One region of the Paenarthrobacter sp. E2MeOHC11 genome, then DNA from elsewhere that is predicted to be linked to it. Evidence: predicted binding sites of a transcription regulator. Region 1 holds the regulator's gene; the other holds the start of a gene.
What was found. The regulator LexA, encoded in region 1, represses DNA repair genes until DNA is damaged. The targets are predictions, from matches to a motif close to TCGAACANNTGTTCGA.
Positions count from the first base shown of each region.

Region 1 (7,624 bases):
TTGCCTGAGTAACAGCCGACAGGTGATACGGGAGGCGGACCAACCTGATGGCGTCTGTAACCTCGGGTGCTGCGGCCATATAGCCCAGCCGGGCGCCCGCGAGGGCGAAGGCCTTGCTCATGGTGCGGGAAACGATCAGACGCTCGCGCCCGGGCAGCAAGGTCAGGGCACTTGGCGTGTTGTCATGGGCGAACTCGTGATAGGCCTCGTCGACGATCACGATGGCCTGGCTGGCTTCCCCGGCCTCGTAAACGGCCTCAACAACTTCCAGGCCCAGGCCTGTTCCGGTGGGGTTGTTGGGCGAGCACAGGAACACAATGTTGGCTCCTGTTTCACGAACCTGCGCTGCCGCCGACGCCGCATCCAAACCGTAATCCTCTGCCCGGACTCCGCGTACGTATTCGGTATCCGTGCCACTGGCCAGCAGGGGGTACATCGAATACGTGGGCGGGAATCCGAGTGCCTTCCGACCGGGTCCGCCGAATGCTTGGAGGATCTGCTGCAGGACCTCATTTGAACCATTGGCGGCCCAAATGTTGTCCGGGGTGAGATCGTGGCCAAGGTATTCGGCCAAGGACTCGCGCAGTTCAGTGAACTCCCGGTCCGGGTAGCGGTTCAGCCCCGTGGCCGCGGCGGCAACGGCTTCCGTGATGGCCGCCTGGACGTCCGCGGGAACGCCATGAGTGTTCTCGTTGACATTGAGCAGGATAGGAACGTCAAGCTGCGGTGCGCCATAAGGGCTCAGTCCACGCAGGTTGGTCCGGAGGGGTAGTCGGTCTAGTCGCTCAAGCTGGTCACTCACCAAGACAGTTTAAGGGGCTACCGGGACTGCCGAGTAACTGTGACGCCGCGCCACCGGATCCAGCCACGGTGGAACGCGCTAGCTTGCCGGGACGAACAAACGCTGCCCGGGCTGGATCCGGCCACCATGGAGGTCGTTGAGCTGAATGATCTCGGAGATGACATCCCTGGGATCGCGCTCCGGAGCAGCTGCGCCGGCGATACCCCACAGCGACTGCCCGGGCTGGACCGTCACGGTCACCGCGACCGGCGGCTGGAGCTGCGCCTGCGAGTCCGAGGCCTTGGCAGGGGACGTAATGAAACCGGCCAGGCTCAGCAGCGCAGCCACCAGCAGCATTGCGGGGATGCCAAAGAAGACCATCCGACCCCGGCGGGTAAGACGCAGGCGCGTCGGCGCCTGGGTAGTGCGGAAATCAGCGAACGTAGTGATTGCGGACATGAGCTGAGCCCTTCTGAGCTATTGCCTTGCGCCGGATTCCGGTACATGGCTGCCAATTCTTTGTGTTCCCCTCCCCCGATCCCGGATGTTCGAACACTCTGTTCGAACATCCGTCATCCGGTTCGGGTTTATAGAACACATATTCGAACCTTGCTATGACATTTTTAGCACTTATCAACGAACGGTGTCGAGACTCGCTAGAACAAATGTTTGATAAACGCCTGTGCCTGCCCTACGTTTGAGTGAAGAAACAGCACTGTTTCAGTGGAACAGGAGGGTCTGACATTTTTTGCAGACCCGACACCCCTGGATCGTTCCGGGGCGAATGGAAAGGCACTGGCGAACATGGCAGCGAAAGCCACAGGCGGCGGGGCACCCCTGCGGAGCCAACAGCCTCAAAAGAGTCCCAAGAGCCTGACTGTCCGGCAGAAAAAAATTCTGGAGACCATCCAACGCTCGGTGAATGACAATGGGTATCCGCCAAGCATGCGTGAGATCGGTGACACCGTCGGCCTGGCAAGTTTGTCGAGTGTCACGCATCAGCTTTCCCAGCTCGAGAAGCTCGGCTATCTGCGCAGGGACCCCAAGCGTCCCCGTGCCATGGAAGTCCTGATGCCGTTGACGTTGGATGGCGGACCAATTCCCGGCGTCGAAGCCCCTGCGACGCTGCGCAGCGCGGGTGGCCTTGCCGTCACGGAGCTGGCCAGCGCCAGCGATACTGCCATGGTTCCCCTGGTGGGCCGGATCGCTGCAGGCGGCCCCATCCTGGCTGACCAGGCAGTGGAAGACGTCTTGCCCCTTCCCAGGCAACTTGTGGGCCACGGCGAACTGTTCATGCTGAAGGTGGCAGGCGACTCAATGATTGATGCCGCCATCTGCGACGGTGACTGGGTTGTTGTGCGCCGCCAGAACGACGCCATCAACGGCGACATCGTGGCCGCACTGCTGGATGACGAGGCTACCGTCAAGACGTTCCGTCAGCGCGATGGCCACACGTGGTTGCTGCCCCAGAACACCCAATACGAGCCAATCCTTGGCGACCAAGCCACCATCATGGGCAAGGTTGTCTCTGTTCTGCGTTCCCTGTAGGTGCCCACTAGGTAGGTACCCCAAGCCTCCTGGGCGGCTTTTGCCGCACCCAGGAGGCTTTGTTGGCCCCACGAGGCATTGTTGGACCTAGGAGGCCTTGGCGGAGCCCAGGCGTTCCAGCACGCCGCGCACAACCGCCCTGTCCGTCGTCGCCCAGAACGGCGGAAGCGCAGCCCTCAGAAAACCGCCGTAGCGTTCCGTCGACAGCCGTGAGTCAAGCACGGCCACGACTCCCTTGTCTCCCGTTGAACGGATAAGGCGCCCAGCGCCTTGTGCCAAGCGGATGGCGGCATGCGTTGCTGACACGGCCATGAAGCCATTCCCGCCCGACTGGGCGACTGCCCGGGAGCGGGCAGTCATCAGGGGATCGTCGGGGCGCGGGAAGGGAATGCGGTCAATCACCACCAGGCGGCACGAACCACCCGGCACGTCGACGCCCTGCCAGAGTGACATGGTGCCAAACAGGCAAGTGTCCGGCTCATCTGCGAATTGCTTCACAAGGGCAGCCATGGTGGATTCGCCCTGGCAGAGAATGTCCATGTCAAGGCGCAGCCGCATGGCGTCGGCGGCTTCTTCGGCAGCTCGCCGCGAAGAGAAGAGACAAAGCGCTCCCCCGCCGGATGCCCGGATGAGGTCTTCGAGCTCATCGAGAGCCTCGGGCGAGGTCCCACGCCCCGGCTTGGGCAAGTGCTTGGCAACATACAGCACCCCCTGTTTGGGGTAATCAAAGGGCGATCCAACATCAATCCCGGTCCAGCTCGGGGCGCCGTCGCCGATGAGGCCCAGACCTCCAGCCGCCGGTTCGAAGGCAGAGCCAATCGCCAGCGTGGCGGAGGTGAGCACCACGGTGTGGCCCTCGAAGAGGCCTTCGCGCAGCCGTCCCGCGACGCTGAGTGGCGCGATGTTGATCAGTGCCGGTGCCGTTTCATCAGGCTGCGAGTAACCCTGTTGGGGGTCGAAGGTGCTGTTGCGGGAAAACCAGACCACTTCCCGGTTCTCCTTGGCGGCCAGCATCCGCTCGCACAATTCAAGAATGAGCATGAGCCGTGAGCGAGCGAGCTGCCTGCCGCCGTCGACCGCGTTGGAAGAGTCGGTCTTGGAATCTGAGAGCGCCGCGCGGGTCGCATCGCGTAACTGGTCAAGGCAGTCAAGCTGTTCGTCGTTGAGCCCACTGGCCAGCAACCCGTTGGGCACCCCTGCGATGGCCATGTCCAGGCGCTCCGCCGCAGCGTTGAGGGCATCCACCGTGATGGCGGTGTGCTTGCGTGCGCTTGACGCCGCGGCATGAACCATGGCCACAGACAACTGGCCCGAGACCGCGCCGGTCACGCGATCCTGCAGCTCGTGTGCCTCGTCCACCACCACGACGTCATACTCAGGCAACACAGCCAGCCCTTCAAAGGCGCTGACGGCAAGCATGGCGTGGTTGGTGACGACGACGTCGGCCTCACCCGCGCGGGACCGCGCCAACTCACTGAAGCACTCTTCAGCCACCGGACACTTCTGCGCGCCGAGGCACTCCATGGAGGTCACAGAGACTTGCCGCCAGGCACGGTCCGTGACGCCGGGCATCAGTTCGTCACGGTCGCCGGTGGTCGTCTTTTCGGCCCACTCGCGGAGGCGGACCACTTCCTTGCCGAGCTGTGACTGCGGTCCGCCCATGGATGCCGCGAAGTGCGGCACGCTGGTGTCCTCGCCTAAGGAAAACAGCTGCCCCTCGGACGGCTCTTCGCTGGGGAACCCACCTTCCAGCTTCTGGCGGCAGACGTAGTTGGCCCTGCCCTTCACGAGCGCCACGTTGACGGGTCGTTCAAGGGCAGGGTTGATGGTCTCCAACAGCCGGGGAAGATCCCGGCCAACAATCTGGGTTTGCAGTGCCAAGGTGGCGGTGGACACGAGCGTCGGTTTGTTGCTGTCCATGGAATGCGCGATCAACGGAATCAGGTACGCCAAAGACTTACCTGTTCCCGTTCCTGCCTGGACCAGCAGGTGCTCCCCGGTTTCAATTGCCCGGGTGACATGTTTGGCCATTTCGTGCTGGCCGGCACGGCTTTGACCGCCCATGCCGGCGACAGCACGATCCAACAGCTCAAGGGTGGCTTTCTCTCCCACCGATTCGACGGCGTCCGCCGCCACCTTCTCAACCATTGCTGACGAAAGACTCCAGTTCGGCTGCCAGGCCCTCGCGGACCATGACCACCACGCGGGTGCCGTCTTCCTCATGCTCCAGGTTCAGGATCTCCGAATCAGAACTGTGCAGCTTGCTGATCATGTCTCCCCGGTCGTAGGGAATAAGCAGCTCAAGCCGTACGCCCGGGCGCGGAATGGACTGGCTGATGTCTTCCAACAGCTCAGCGATGCCCTGGCCTGTACGAGTGGAAACCACCGCATGGCGGGGCTCCTTCTGTTTGAGGCGCTCCACGACGAAAGGATCCGCCACGTCGACTTTGTTCAGGACGATGATCTCAGGAACCTTGCGGGCATCCACTTCAGTGAAAACAGCCCGTACGGCAGCGATTTGACCTTCTGGGTCCGGGTGCGAGGCATCCACGACATGCAGGATCAGATCCGCGTCAGCAACTTCCTCCAGCGTCGACCGGAAGGCCTCAATCAGCTGCGTTGGCAGAGACCGGACGAACCCAACAGTGTCGGCCAGCGTGTAGCCAATGCCATCCGGAGTCTGGGCTTTGCGAACGGTGGGATCCAAGGTAGCGAACAGGGCGTTTTCCACCAGGACACCGGCGTCGGTCAAGCGGTTCAGGAGCGACGACTTGCCGGCGTTGGTATAACCGGCGATAGCGACAGAAGGAACAGCATTGCGACGACGGTTGGCGCGCTTGGTCTCGCGGGCCGGCTTCATCGCGGCGATTTCCCGACGCAGTTTGGCCATCCGCGTGCGAATGCGACGCCGGTCCAGTTCGATCTTTGTTTCACCAGGACCACGCGAGCCCATGCCTGCGCCGGCTCCACCCACTTGGCCACCGGCCTGGCGGGACATGGAGTCACCCCAGCCACGGAGGCGCGGGAGCAGATATTCGAGCTGTGCAAGCTCAACCTGGGCCTTGCCTTCCCGGCTCTTGGCATGCTGGGCGAAGATGTCCAGGATCAGGGTGGTCCTGTCCACGACCTTGACCTTGACAATGTCTTCAAGGCCGCGGCGCTGGGACGGTGCCAGCTCAGTGTCCACCACTACGGTGTCCGCACCGGTGGCGGCAACGATGTCCTTGAGCTCCTGGGCCTTGCCCGATCCCAGGAAGGTGCCCGGGTCCGGCTTCGTGCGGCGCTGGACCAAACCGTCAAGGACCTCGGAGCCGGCAGTTTCTGCCAGCGCAGCAAGTTCGCGAAGCGAATTCTCGGCATCGGCCAGGGTGCCCTCGGTCCACAGTCCGGCGAGGACAACGCGCTCAAGGCGCAGCTGCCGGTATTCGACCTCGGTGACGTCTTCGAGTTCAGTGGACAGACCTGCGGTGCGGCGCAGTGCGCGGCGTTCAGCCAGGTCTTCCTGGTCGCCGTCGTAAATGCTGTGTTCCTGGTCAAGCGTCGAAATCGCCTGCGCCTTGCCGAACACACCATTGGCTTCGTTGTCATCGGATGACGGCGCAGGTACATCCTTGGAAAGTATCCGGTCGATGACGGCCTGGATTTGTTCAGGACTCATGTCCTGGGCGTCGGAATCGGATCCGGAGTGCTTCTGGGTGGTCATGGTCTCCTTAGACTGTTCGGCAATTCCAGAATAGTGCTGTTTGTTGCTCAATGGGGCGCTATTCGCGCTGGGCTGACGGGCTTGGGGCAAAAGGGCCTCCTGTGCTGAACGGCCACCCGTGACATGGGCAGCGGTTGCTGTGTTCCGGCGTGGTTGGATCCGCGCAGAGGTTCCTGGCGACCTGGAGACTGCACACTGCCCGCCCCGACCGTGCAACCGGAGTGGTTGGCGGATCAGGAAGCTGACTGGATAGTGGGATCTTCAAGGAGTCCGTGACGGGAAAAAGCCAACGGATTGTGCCGGTAGGACCTGCCTGGCGGAAAGACCCGTGCTTGGCTGGTGGCCAAGACGGGCCTGCATCGCGGGCGGTGCCGTGCTCCGCCTGATGAACCAGGCGGGTTTCGGCTATTTACTCGAAGATCAAGAACATGCGTTCCACATTATCACCCGGTGTCAAACCACCCCTTGGCCGGGGCAGTTTCCCATGGCGCCGTTAGCCAACTAATCTGGCAAATTATGGAGTCTGCACACTATTTCACCGCCCAACCAGCCGGACCTTTCACCAGAAAGCCCCTCACGGTGGAACTCGCTGGAGCCACGCGCCAGTTGCAGACCTCCTCCGGCATCTTCAGCCCCGACGGCGTCGACAAAGGTACCGCGATACTCTTCTCGGAAGTTCCGCCGCCTTCGCCGCAGGGAAACCTCTTGGACATCGGCTGTGGTTGGGGTCCCATCGCCTTGACGTTGGGCTTGATGGCACCCCATGCCAAGGTGCACGCGGTGGACGTCAACGAACGGTGCGTCACGCTGACCAACGAGAACGCCGCGGCCCTGGGCTTGACCAACGTGACGGCGAGCCTCCCCGACGAGGTGGACGCCGGCGTCGAATTCGACACGATCTGGTCCAACCCGCCCATCCGAATCGGCAAAGATGAACTTCACTCGCTCTTGCTGAAGTGGATTCCCCGCCTTGCCCCAGGAGGCAATGCATGGCTGGTGGTTCAAAAGAACCTTGGCTCCGATTCCCTCCAGCGGTGGCTCGCCGGTGAACTGGACAGCACTTACACGGTTTCGCGCGAGAGTACGTCCAAGTCTTTCAGGATTATTCGGGTCAGGAAAGCGTCCCAGTAGCCACGATGACGGCAGGGCCGCTGAGCTCTACGTGCTCGCGACCGCCCGCGCCGGGGAAGAACTTAACGTCAACGACGCCGCCGGGAACCTTGACGTGCCAATCGTTCGGCGCCGTATTGCCGGCCCAGTGACGGATGGCGACGGCGGCGGCACAGGCACCGGTACCGCATGACTGGGTCTCCCCCACGCCACGCTCATGGACTCGCATGGTGATGGTGCCCACGCCCTCTTCAACCAGCGGCTCTGCAGGAACAACAAACTCGACGTTCGTTCCGTTGGCCGGCTTGGGATCAACCACCGGCGCTTTGAACAGTTGCGTGGCCGAAAGCTCGCTGATCTCCGCAAGGGCAACCACGGTATGTGGATTGCCCATGCTGACTGAGAGGCCTGGCCTTGCCACTTCCAGCCCTTCAGCGCTGACCAGGGCATCCATGGCCTTGCTGGTGGCTTCCTGCGGGAAG
Region 1 covers NZ_CP196673.1:352,835-360,458, forward strand. The annotation lists gene ACSSVG_RS01600 (histidinol-phosphate transaminase) at 1-802, opposite strand, end outside; gene ACSSVG_RS01605 (LysM peptidoglycan-binding domain-containing protein) at 881-1,240, opposite strand; gene lexA (transcriptional repressor LexA) at 1,586-2,329, shown strand; gene ACSSVG_RS01615 (ATP-dependent DNA helicase) at 2,417-4,477, opposite strand; gene hflX (GTPase HflX) at 4,470-6,032, opposite strand; gene ACSSVG_RS01625 (class I SAM-dependent methyltransferase) at 6,549-7,163, shown strand; gene dapF (diaminopimelate epimerase) at 7,144-7,624, opposite strand, start outside.

Region 2 (7,624 bases), 250 kb from region 1:
GAGCACCTGCCGCAGCTGGTCCGTCGTCGTAATCGGTGTGGAGAACGAGCGGGAGAAGATCAGTTGGTCCCGGCCGACTCTCTCTTCCTCCATGGGAATACAGGGCGTGCCTTGGAGTTCCAGGACGGTTCGCATCATGACAATCGAGAACTTGTCCCGCAAAGCAATCGGGTCGGCGCGGACCAGGTCCAGGATTGAGAAGATTCCCAGGGCGTTCAGGCGCTTGGTAAGCCGCGTTGCCACACCCCAGATTTCAATGACGGACAGCCGTGCCATGAGAGCTTCGCGTTGGGCTTCGGGGACCGAGTCCCAGCGGCATACGCCGTGGAAGGCTGGATTGTGCTTAGCCCATTTGTTGGCGAGCTTGGCCAGGGTCTTGGTGCGGGCGATTCCGACACAGACCGGAACCCCCACATGCCGTTGGCAGGCTGCCTTGATGGTGCTTCCCAGCTCCAGCAAGTCCTGCGGTTGTCCCCTGACTCCGAGAAACGCCTCGTCAATGGAGTAGACCTCCTGCCATGCCGAGTAGCGGGCCAGGAGCTCCATGACCCGGGAGCTGATGTCGCCGTACAGTTCATAGTTGCTGGAGAGCGCTATCAGCCCCCATTCCTTGGCCCGTGGGGCGATCTTGAACCACGGCTCCCCCAGCCCAATGCCCAGCTTCTTGGCTTCCGGCGACCTGGTCACGGCGCAACCGTCATTGTTGGACAACACAATCAATGGCTTGCCCTCCAGCGCGGGGTTGAATGCCCTCTCCGCCGACGCATAGAAGCAGTTGATATCCACATGGGCAATCTCTTGCATTTGATGCATGAGAGCTGGCTTGGACATCATTCTCCTTGCGTTCGCCACTAGCACGCATGCCCGCAATCATCACGCAGGACACCCCATGCATTCGAATATATCTTCGAATGCATCAACTGTACCGCCGACCGGCGACAAGAAACCGCGTTGCAGCAGCGACCGAACTCCGCCCACAACATCAGCTCCAGTTCGATATCAACCTGCCGCTGATCACACCGCTTGGGTTAGTCGTGGGCGGGTTCGCCACTGACTTGGTGGTCGGCGTGGTTGATGGTCTCCTGGATGAGCCGGAGTTTGGCGAGTTGCCAAAGAAGGTTGAGGCGGGTCGGTTCGGCCAGCATCCGAAGTGTCACGGCTGCGATTTCGAGCAGTTCCGGCCCGGACTGACACCATCGAGGAGTAGACCCATCCTTCAAGTGCATATGTCGCGTTTGTGCACTCAAAGATAGAACGGATCAACTCGGGGATCAACGGGGGCGGCAACAGCTAGATGTGATGCAGGCACGTGGTTGCAACGCCCCAGATGGTCAGCTCAGACATTGCCGGCACGCGAATGTCCGGGTACTTGGGATTGTCCGCCTGGAGGATCACCCCTGAGGGCGTGACGCGGAGCCTCTTGATGGTCAACTCACCGTCAAGGACAGCCACGACGACGGACCCGTCCTTGGGCTCCAGCGCCCGGTTAACGATCAACTCGTCCCCGTCGCTGATCCCGGCACCCTCCATGGATTGCCCCGTCACCCTCACCACGAAAGTGCTGGTGACATCCTTGATCAGGTGCTCATTGAGATCGATCCTGCCGTCAAAGTAGTCCTGGGCAGGCGATGGATACCCTGCCGCCACCGGGATTGGAGCCAGCAGTACCGACATCAGGGAAAAGCCCGCATCTATCACGCGGGGGCCGACGATCACGCCCACAACACACCTTTATTCGAATATATGTTCGATACTTGAGTGTACAGCGGTTGGCGGACATTGTTCGATCTCCACCCGAAACCTACCCGCGGAACCGTGAAATCGCGGGCCGGAGATGGCATGGCTGCTGGTCCCCGCTGGGGCGGGGAAGGCAGATAGAGCTATCCGCCGGTTCCCGGCCGGGCTGGTGCTGTGATCTCGCGCGCGGGCAGGACGGCGGCGTCCAGGATGGTACGGTTCCCGAGCGGCCGTTCGAGATCGACAGCGAAGGGCGTCGCCGGGTTTCCCTGACAGGTGGCCCACTGCGCCCCGGCGGGCTGCACCCCCAGGACGACCTCGACCGTGGACTCTGTTTCGACGAGCTTGACGACGTCAATCCGGCCTTCGGCGTTCTTCCCGGAGTTGCAGTCGAACTCCGTGACGAGGAGAGCCACGCGATCGGACTCAGGGGCCGGCGGCAACGAGGGATCAAGAGTGACTGCGCCGGCTCTCAGCTCGCCAAGGTCCAGCGTGGGCGTGCAGGTCGATGACTCGACGACCGCCCATACCGGTTTACCTGGTTCCGATGCCATGGAGTGGGTGGAAATGACGATATACATGTAGTCGCGGACATCGCCGTGGCCGTGATCCTGGGGAGCTGCGAGTTTGTTCATGAGCATCACACGATCGCTGCTCTCCTGCGCAATCAGCCAGGTGACCGGGTCAAAAGCCGAGACCCCACGGCCGGCGAGAGCCGGGGCGGCCTCCGGGCCGAGCTCGCTGGCCGGTCGTGGATTGTCCAGCGCCTGACGCGAAACCTCGTTGCCTTGGCACAGCACAACTTCCGGTCGGATTTCCGGGGTTGGGCTCCCGGCGGACGGCAGGCTGGCAGACGGCAGGCCGGCGGCCGGCTGTCCGAGCGATGCGCACCCCGTTCCCAACAGCATCAGGGCTCCGCAGGCCAATGTAAGGCGTGGTGCTGCTGTCAATAGTTTCCCCATGCCGCCAAGGCTACGCCGCTCACCGGACGGGACCCATCACCGGACGGGACCCATCACCGGACCAGACCTCATCATCGGGCAAGCCCCGCCCATTCGCGAACCTCTCCGGTCACTTTCCCGGCACGTTGGCCACGTGAGGTGGCGTCAGATGTGCCGAAGATACCTCTGAGGTGCGTCCAGGAATGACCGCCAGTTGGCAACAAGATCAAGATCTTCCCAGTCGCGTGCCCGCAGGCCCCAAGGCCCGACTTCCAGGATCCGGGCGCCCGGAAGGGCCGCCAGAAGAGGTGAGTGCGTGGACATGATGACCTGGGAATCTCCGTGGGACAACAGGTCCTTCAGAACACTGAGAAGGCTGAGGCAACCGCTGAACGACAAAGCCGACTCGGGCTCATCGAGCACCCATAATCCGTGTCCCTTGAATCTGTCCAGCGCCAATTCCAGGAATGATTCGCCGTGGGACATGTCGTGGAATGGGATGTCCCCGGATGTGCTCGGGTTCATCTCGAGGTACGTGAAGAATCCGTGCATGGTTTCGGCCCGCAGGAAGTACCCACGCCGGCTGGCACCGGCATTCCGGACAAGCTGCAGGTGATCGGCGAGGACGGATTCGCTGGACCTGGTGGTGTGCCGCGCGCCAGTCGAACCGCCCTCCGGCGACAGACCGTAGGCCAAGGCGATGGCTTCCACCAGCGTCGATTTTCCGGACCCGTTCTCGCCAATCAGGATCGTGGCGGCGGTCAGATCGAGGCCCTCATCAAGCACCTGGGTAACAGGCGGCAGCGCTGCCGGCCAGCGACCGCGATCAAGAACGTTTGCTGGGTCCTCGGCAAGCCGCCGGATTGGATAGGTATGGAGGGGCATGCGCCCATTCTTGCAGTCACCGAATCTTCGGCTAGCGGACCACCCGATATCGTACGTGCGTCACGAGCCCGGTCCCCCGTACGTCCACCGGCTCCAGGCGGACGTCCCCGACTCCGTCCAGCAATCGTTCGCCACCGCCGAGAATTACGGGCGAGATGTGGAGCCTCAACTCGTCCATCAGCCCCGCCGAGAGGAACTGCCGGGCCGTCTGCGCTCCGCCGGCGATGGCCACGTTCTTGCTGCCGGCAGCTTCCCGGGCACGGTCCAGTGCAGCCTCGATACCGTTCGTGACGAAGTGGAACGTCGTGCCGCCCTGCAGCTCCAAGGGCTGCCGCTCATGATGGGTCAGGACGAAGACGGGTGCGTGGTATGGCGGTTCCTCACCCCACCACCCGCGCCAGTCCGAGTCCCAAGGGCCGGGGCCGGGCCCTGCGTACATGTTCCTGCCCATGATGTAGGCGCCGGCTTCCAGGATGCCAGCCACCTCGGCTGCGTTGGCTTCACGTTCTTCGAACTGCCAGCGGTGCAGGCTTTCGCCGCGCTCCCCCAGCGGCTGCTCCAGAGACTGATCGGGGCCGGCAACAAAGCCGTCCAGGGACACGGTCAGATCGCACGTGACTTGGCTCATGCGCCCATCCTGCCATCCACCACGCTGGCCGTATAGAAAACAGCTGAGGCTTGGACCCTAGGCGGAGGAACGCACGGGTCCTACGCTGAACCTGTTCACCAGCGCGAAGATGCGAAGAGAGGGCAGCCATGGCACGGGATCCAAAACCCACGTTGGAGCAACTGAACATCCTCGTCGGCGAATGGGAAACGTCTATTCCGGGCAGGGAAATCTCCGGCCGGACGACCTTCGAGTGGCTCGAGAGTGGAGGCTTCCTCATTCAGCGCTCCACGGTCCAGCACCCCGACTACCCCAACGCGGTCAGCGTCATCGGCGCCACCGGCTCGGACGGTGCGTTCCAGCAGCACTATTTCGACTCCCGTGGCGTAGCGCGGATCTACGACATGACGCTCAAGGACAAGTTGTGGACCCTTTTCCGGGATGGACCGGACTGGCCTCAGCGCTTTGTTGGCCGCTTCAGCGAGGATGGCACCACCATCACTGCGCGCTTGGAGCGGGGCAGTTACCCCGGTGGACCGCTGGAACACGACTTTGACATGGTTTACAGGCGCCTCGCTTAACCCGAGCACTACCCAATAACTCCACCTCATTTACAGATCCCCTGCCCGGTGGGAACATAAGCCCCATAGTCCGCGGAGGCATCGCCCGGCCACGCCCGGCGCCGTCAGCTGCAGCTATGTAGTCAGCTCTCCTCTGAGAGGAACGGCCATGGGTCGTCTGGGGACCGGGAACAGTGGGGATGCGGGTACCGAACCCGCCAGTGATCCTTCACGCCACCGGGGCAGTGGCATCGAAAAAGTCGACGCAGTGGTGGTTGGTTCAGGCTTCGGCGGTTCCGTGGCCGCACTTCGACTGGCCGAAGCCGGGCAGTCCGTTGTGCTCATGGAACGCGGCAAACCTTACCCACCCGGCAGCTTCGCGCGCTCGCCGTCCGAGATGGGCAGGAACTTCTGGGATCCGGACCGCGGCCTGTACGGGCTCTTTGACGCCTGGACATTCCGTGGCACTGAGGGACTGGTGTCCAGCGGGCTGGGTGGCGGCTCACTCATTTACGCCAACGTGCTGCTGCGCAAAGACGAAAAGTGGTTCGTCAACGAGTCACCCATTCCCGGCGGCGGGTACGAGAACTGGCCCTTCACCCGGGCAGATCTCGAACCTTACTACGATGCCGCCGAAGCTATGCTCCAGCCTGTCCCCTACCCGTACAAGGACACGGCCAAAACCGTGGCCATGGAAAAATCGGCCGCGAACCTGGGCCTGGCCATCACCCGCCCGCCCCTTGCCATCACGTTCTCCAGCAGCCCGACCGCGGAACCGCGGACCAACCATGCGCTGCCCCTGCCCGGCTACGGCAGCATCCATGGCCCCGACACTGTGCGGACGACGTGCACGCTCAGCGGTGAATGCGACATCGGGTGCAACGCCGGCGCCAAGAACACCTTGGACCACAACTACGTCTCAGCCGCGGCCTTCAAGGGCGCCGATGTGCGCACCTTCCATGATGTCCGCGGCATCCGGCCGCTGGATTCCGGAACGCCGGGCAGCGGTTATGAGGTCCGGTACGTTGTGCACAATCCGGACCACCACGGCGAACTCCTCACCGAGCGCATCATCCATTGCCGCAGGCTCATCCTGGGCGCAGGTACGTTCGGCACCAACTTCCTGCTGCTCCGCAACCGCGGGTCCCTCCCGGCACTCAGTGACGCCTTGGGCACCCGGTTCAGCGGCAACGGCGACCTTTTGACGTTCATCATGGGCGCCAAGACTCCCCCTGCCAACGGCTCGCGTCCCGGCGTCCGAACGCTGGCCGGCAGCCGAGGGCCGGTGATCACCACAGCGATCAGGGTTCCGGATTCGAACGACGACGACGGCGATGGCCGCGGCTACTACGTGGAGGACGCCGGGTATCCGGCCTTCATGAACTGGCTCATCGAAACCGCCCAGTTGGGAACCACCATCAAACGCACCGCCAGGGTCGCGGGGCAACTCTTCAAGGACAGGCTGTTCGACTCCGGCCGTTCCAACGTCTCGGCCGACCTCGCCGCAGCCCTGGGTGACGGCCGTCTATCGTCCAGTTCGGTGCCTTTGCTCGGCATGGGCAGGGACATTCCCGACGGCGTGATGACCCTTCGCGACGGCAGGCTCGCCATCGCCTGGACCATGGCCACGTCCAAGGAATACTTCGGCCGCGTCCGCGAAACCATGGAGTCGGTTTCCAAAGACCTCGACGGCGACTTCATTGACAACCCGCTGTGGTGGGCCAAGCGCGTCATCACCGTCCACCCGATCGGGGGCGCGCCGTCCGGCCGGCACCCCGGGGAGGCAGTCTGCGATTCCTATGGCGAGGTGTTCGGGTACCCGGGGCTGTACGTGGTCGATGGAGCCGCTATGCCCGGTCCAGTGGGCGCCAACCCGTCCTTGACCATCGCCGCGTTCGCGGAACGCACGTGTGCCCACATCGTCGAGGACGCGGACAGGGCGGGCCACAGAGGCATCAGACCCGAAGATGCGCAGGCCCCGGGCGAGTCCAGCGGAAAGGCGACCGTTGAGCGCGAGGCGGCAGGCGCCGTCGTCGACGTCAGTGCGTCCGCTCCGCGCGCTCTGGCACCGGACGCTACCAAAGGCAAGGCGGCGCCCGAGGAACAGCCTGCGAGCGCCGTCTCCGAAGGGTCCGGGGTGCGCAGTCGCGGCCTGGGGGTGCCTGGCGCTCAAAACAAGGATGCAACGTCCGTGCGGTTCACCGAACAGATGCACGGTTGGTTCAGTCCCGGCATCACCGACCCGGAAAAGGGCCGGAGCCTGGGGCGGGACCGAAGCCGTCGGATCATGTTCGAGCTGACCATTGTTGCCGAGGACATTGACGCGTTCGTTGCCGACCCGAACCACCCTGCCAAGACCGAGGGCTATGTCTTGGCGGACTACTTCGGCGGCCGGATGCCGGTGGAGCGTGGCTGGTTCAACCTGTTTGTCGAGGACACCTCCGACGACGGCGCACCAGCCAGGCGCATGCTGTACCGGTTGTGGCTGCGGGACCCAGGCGGAACGCCGTTCACGTTCACCGGGCACAAACTGATCCACAACGAGGCAGGCTTCGACCTTTGGGCGGACACCACCACCCTGTATGCGACCATCCTCAAGGGGCACGTTCCACCGGAGGCCGGGCTGCCGGCCTCCGACGACACCGGCCATGAGGGCGTCGTGGGCGCCGGCATCCTTTACATCAGGCCTCTCGACTTCGCCAAGCAACTCACCACGTTCCGCGCCGAAGGCCCAGCCCCCGTTGCAGGATTGGTGGCCTTCGGGAAGTTGTTCGGTGGCGAACTCCGGCAGGTCTACGGTGCGGGGCTCAAACGTATCCCGTTCCCTTTCAAGCCGAAGCAATGAAAAGCTGGGAGCTCGCGAAACACCACGCCGTCCTGGGTTTCACACCCCA
Region 2 covers NZ_CP196673.1:605,410-613,033, forward strand. The annotation lists gene ACSSVG_RS02670 (Y-family DNA polymerase) at 1-831, opposite strand, end outside; gene ACSSVG_RS02675 (hypothetical protein) at 1,029-1,226, opposite strand; gene ACSSVG_RS02680 (LexA family protein) at 1,291-1,722, opposite strand; gene ACSSVG_RS02685 (hypothetical protein) at 1,881-2,699, opposite strand; gene ACSSVG_RS02690 (AAA family ATPase) at 2,844-3,563, opposite strand; gene ACSSVG_RS02695 (dihydrofolate reductase family protein) at 3,595-4,191, opposite strand; gene ACSSVG_RS02700 (hypothetical protein) at 4,320-4,751, shown strand; gene ACSSVG_RS02705 (GMC oxidoreductase) at 4,900-7,575, shown strand; gene ACSSVG_RS02710 (hypothetical protein) at 7,572-7,624, shown strand, end outside.
Region 2: the regulator LexA is predicted to act here: its motif matches at 1,736-1,751, upstream of ACSSVG_RS02680 (LexA family protein).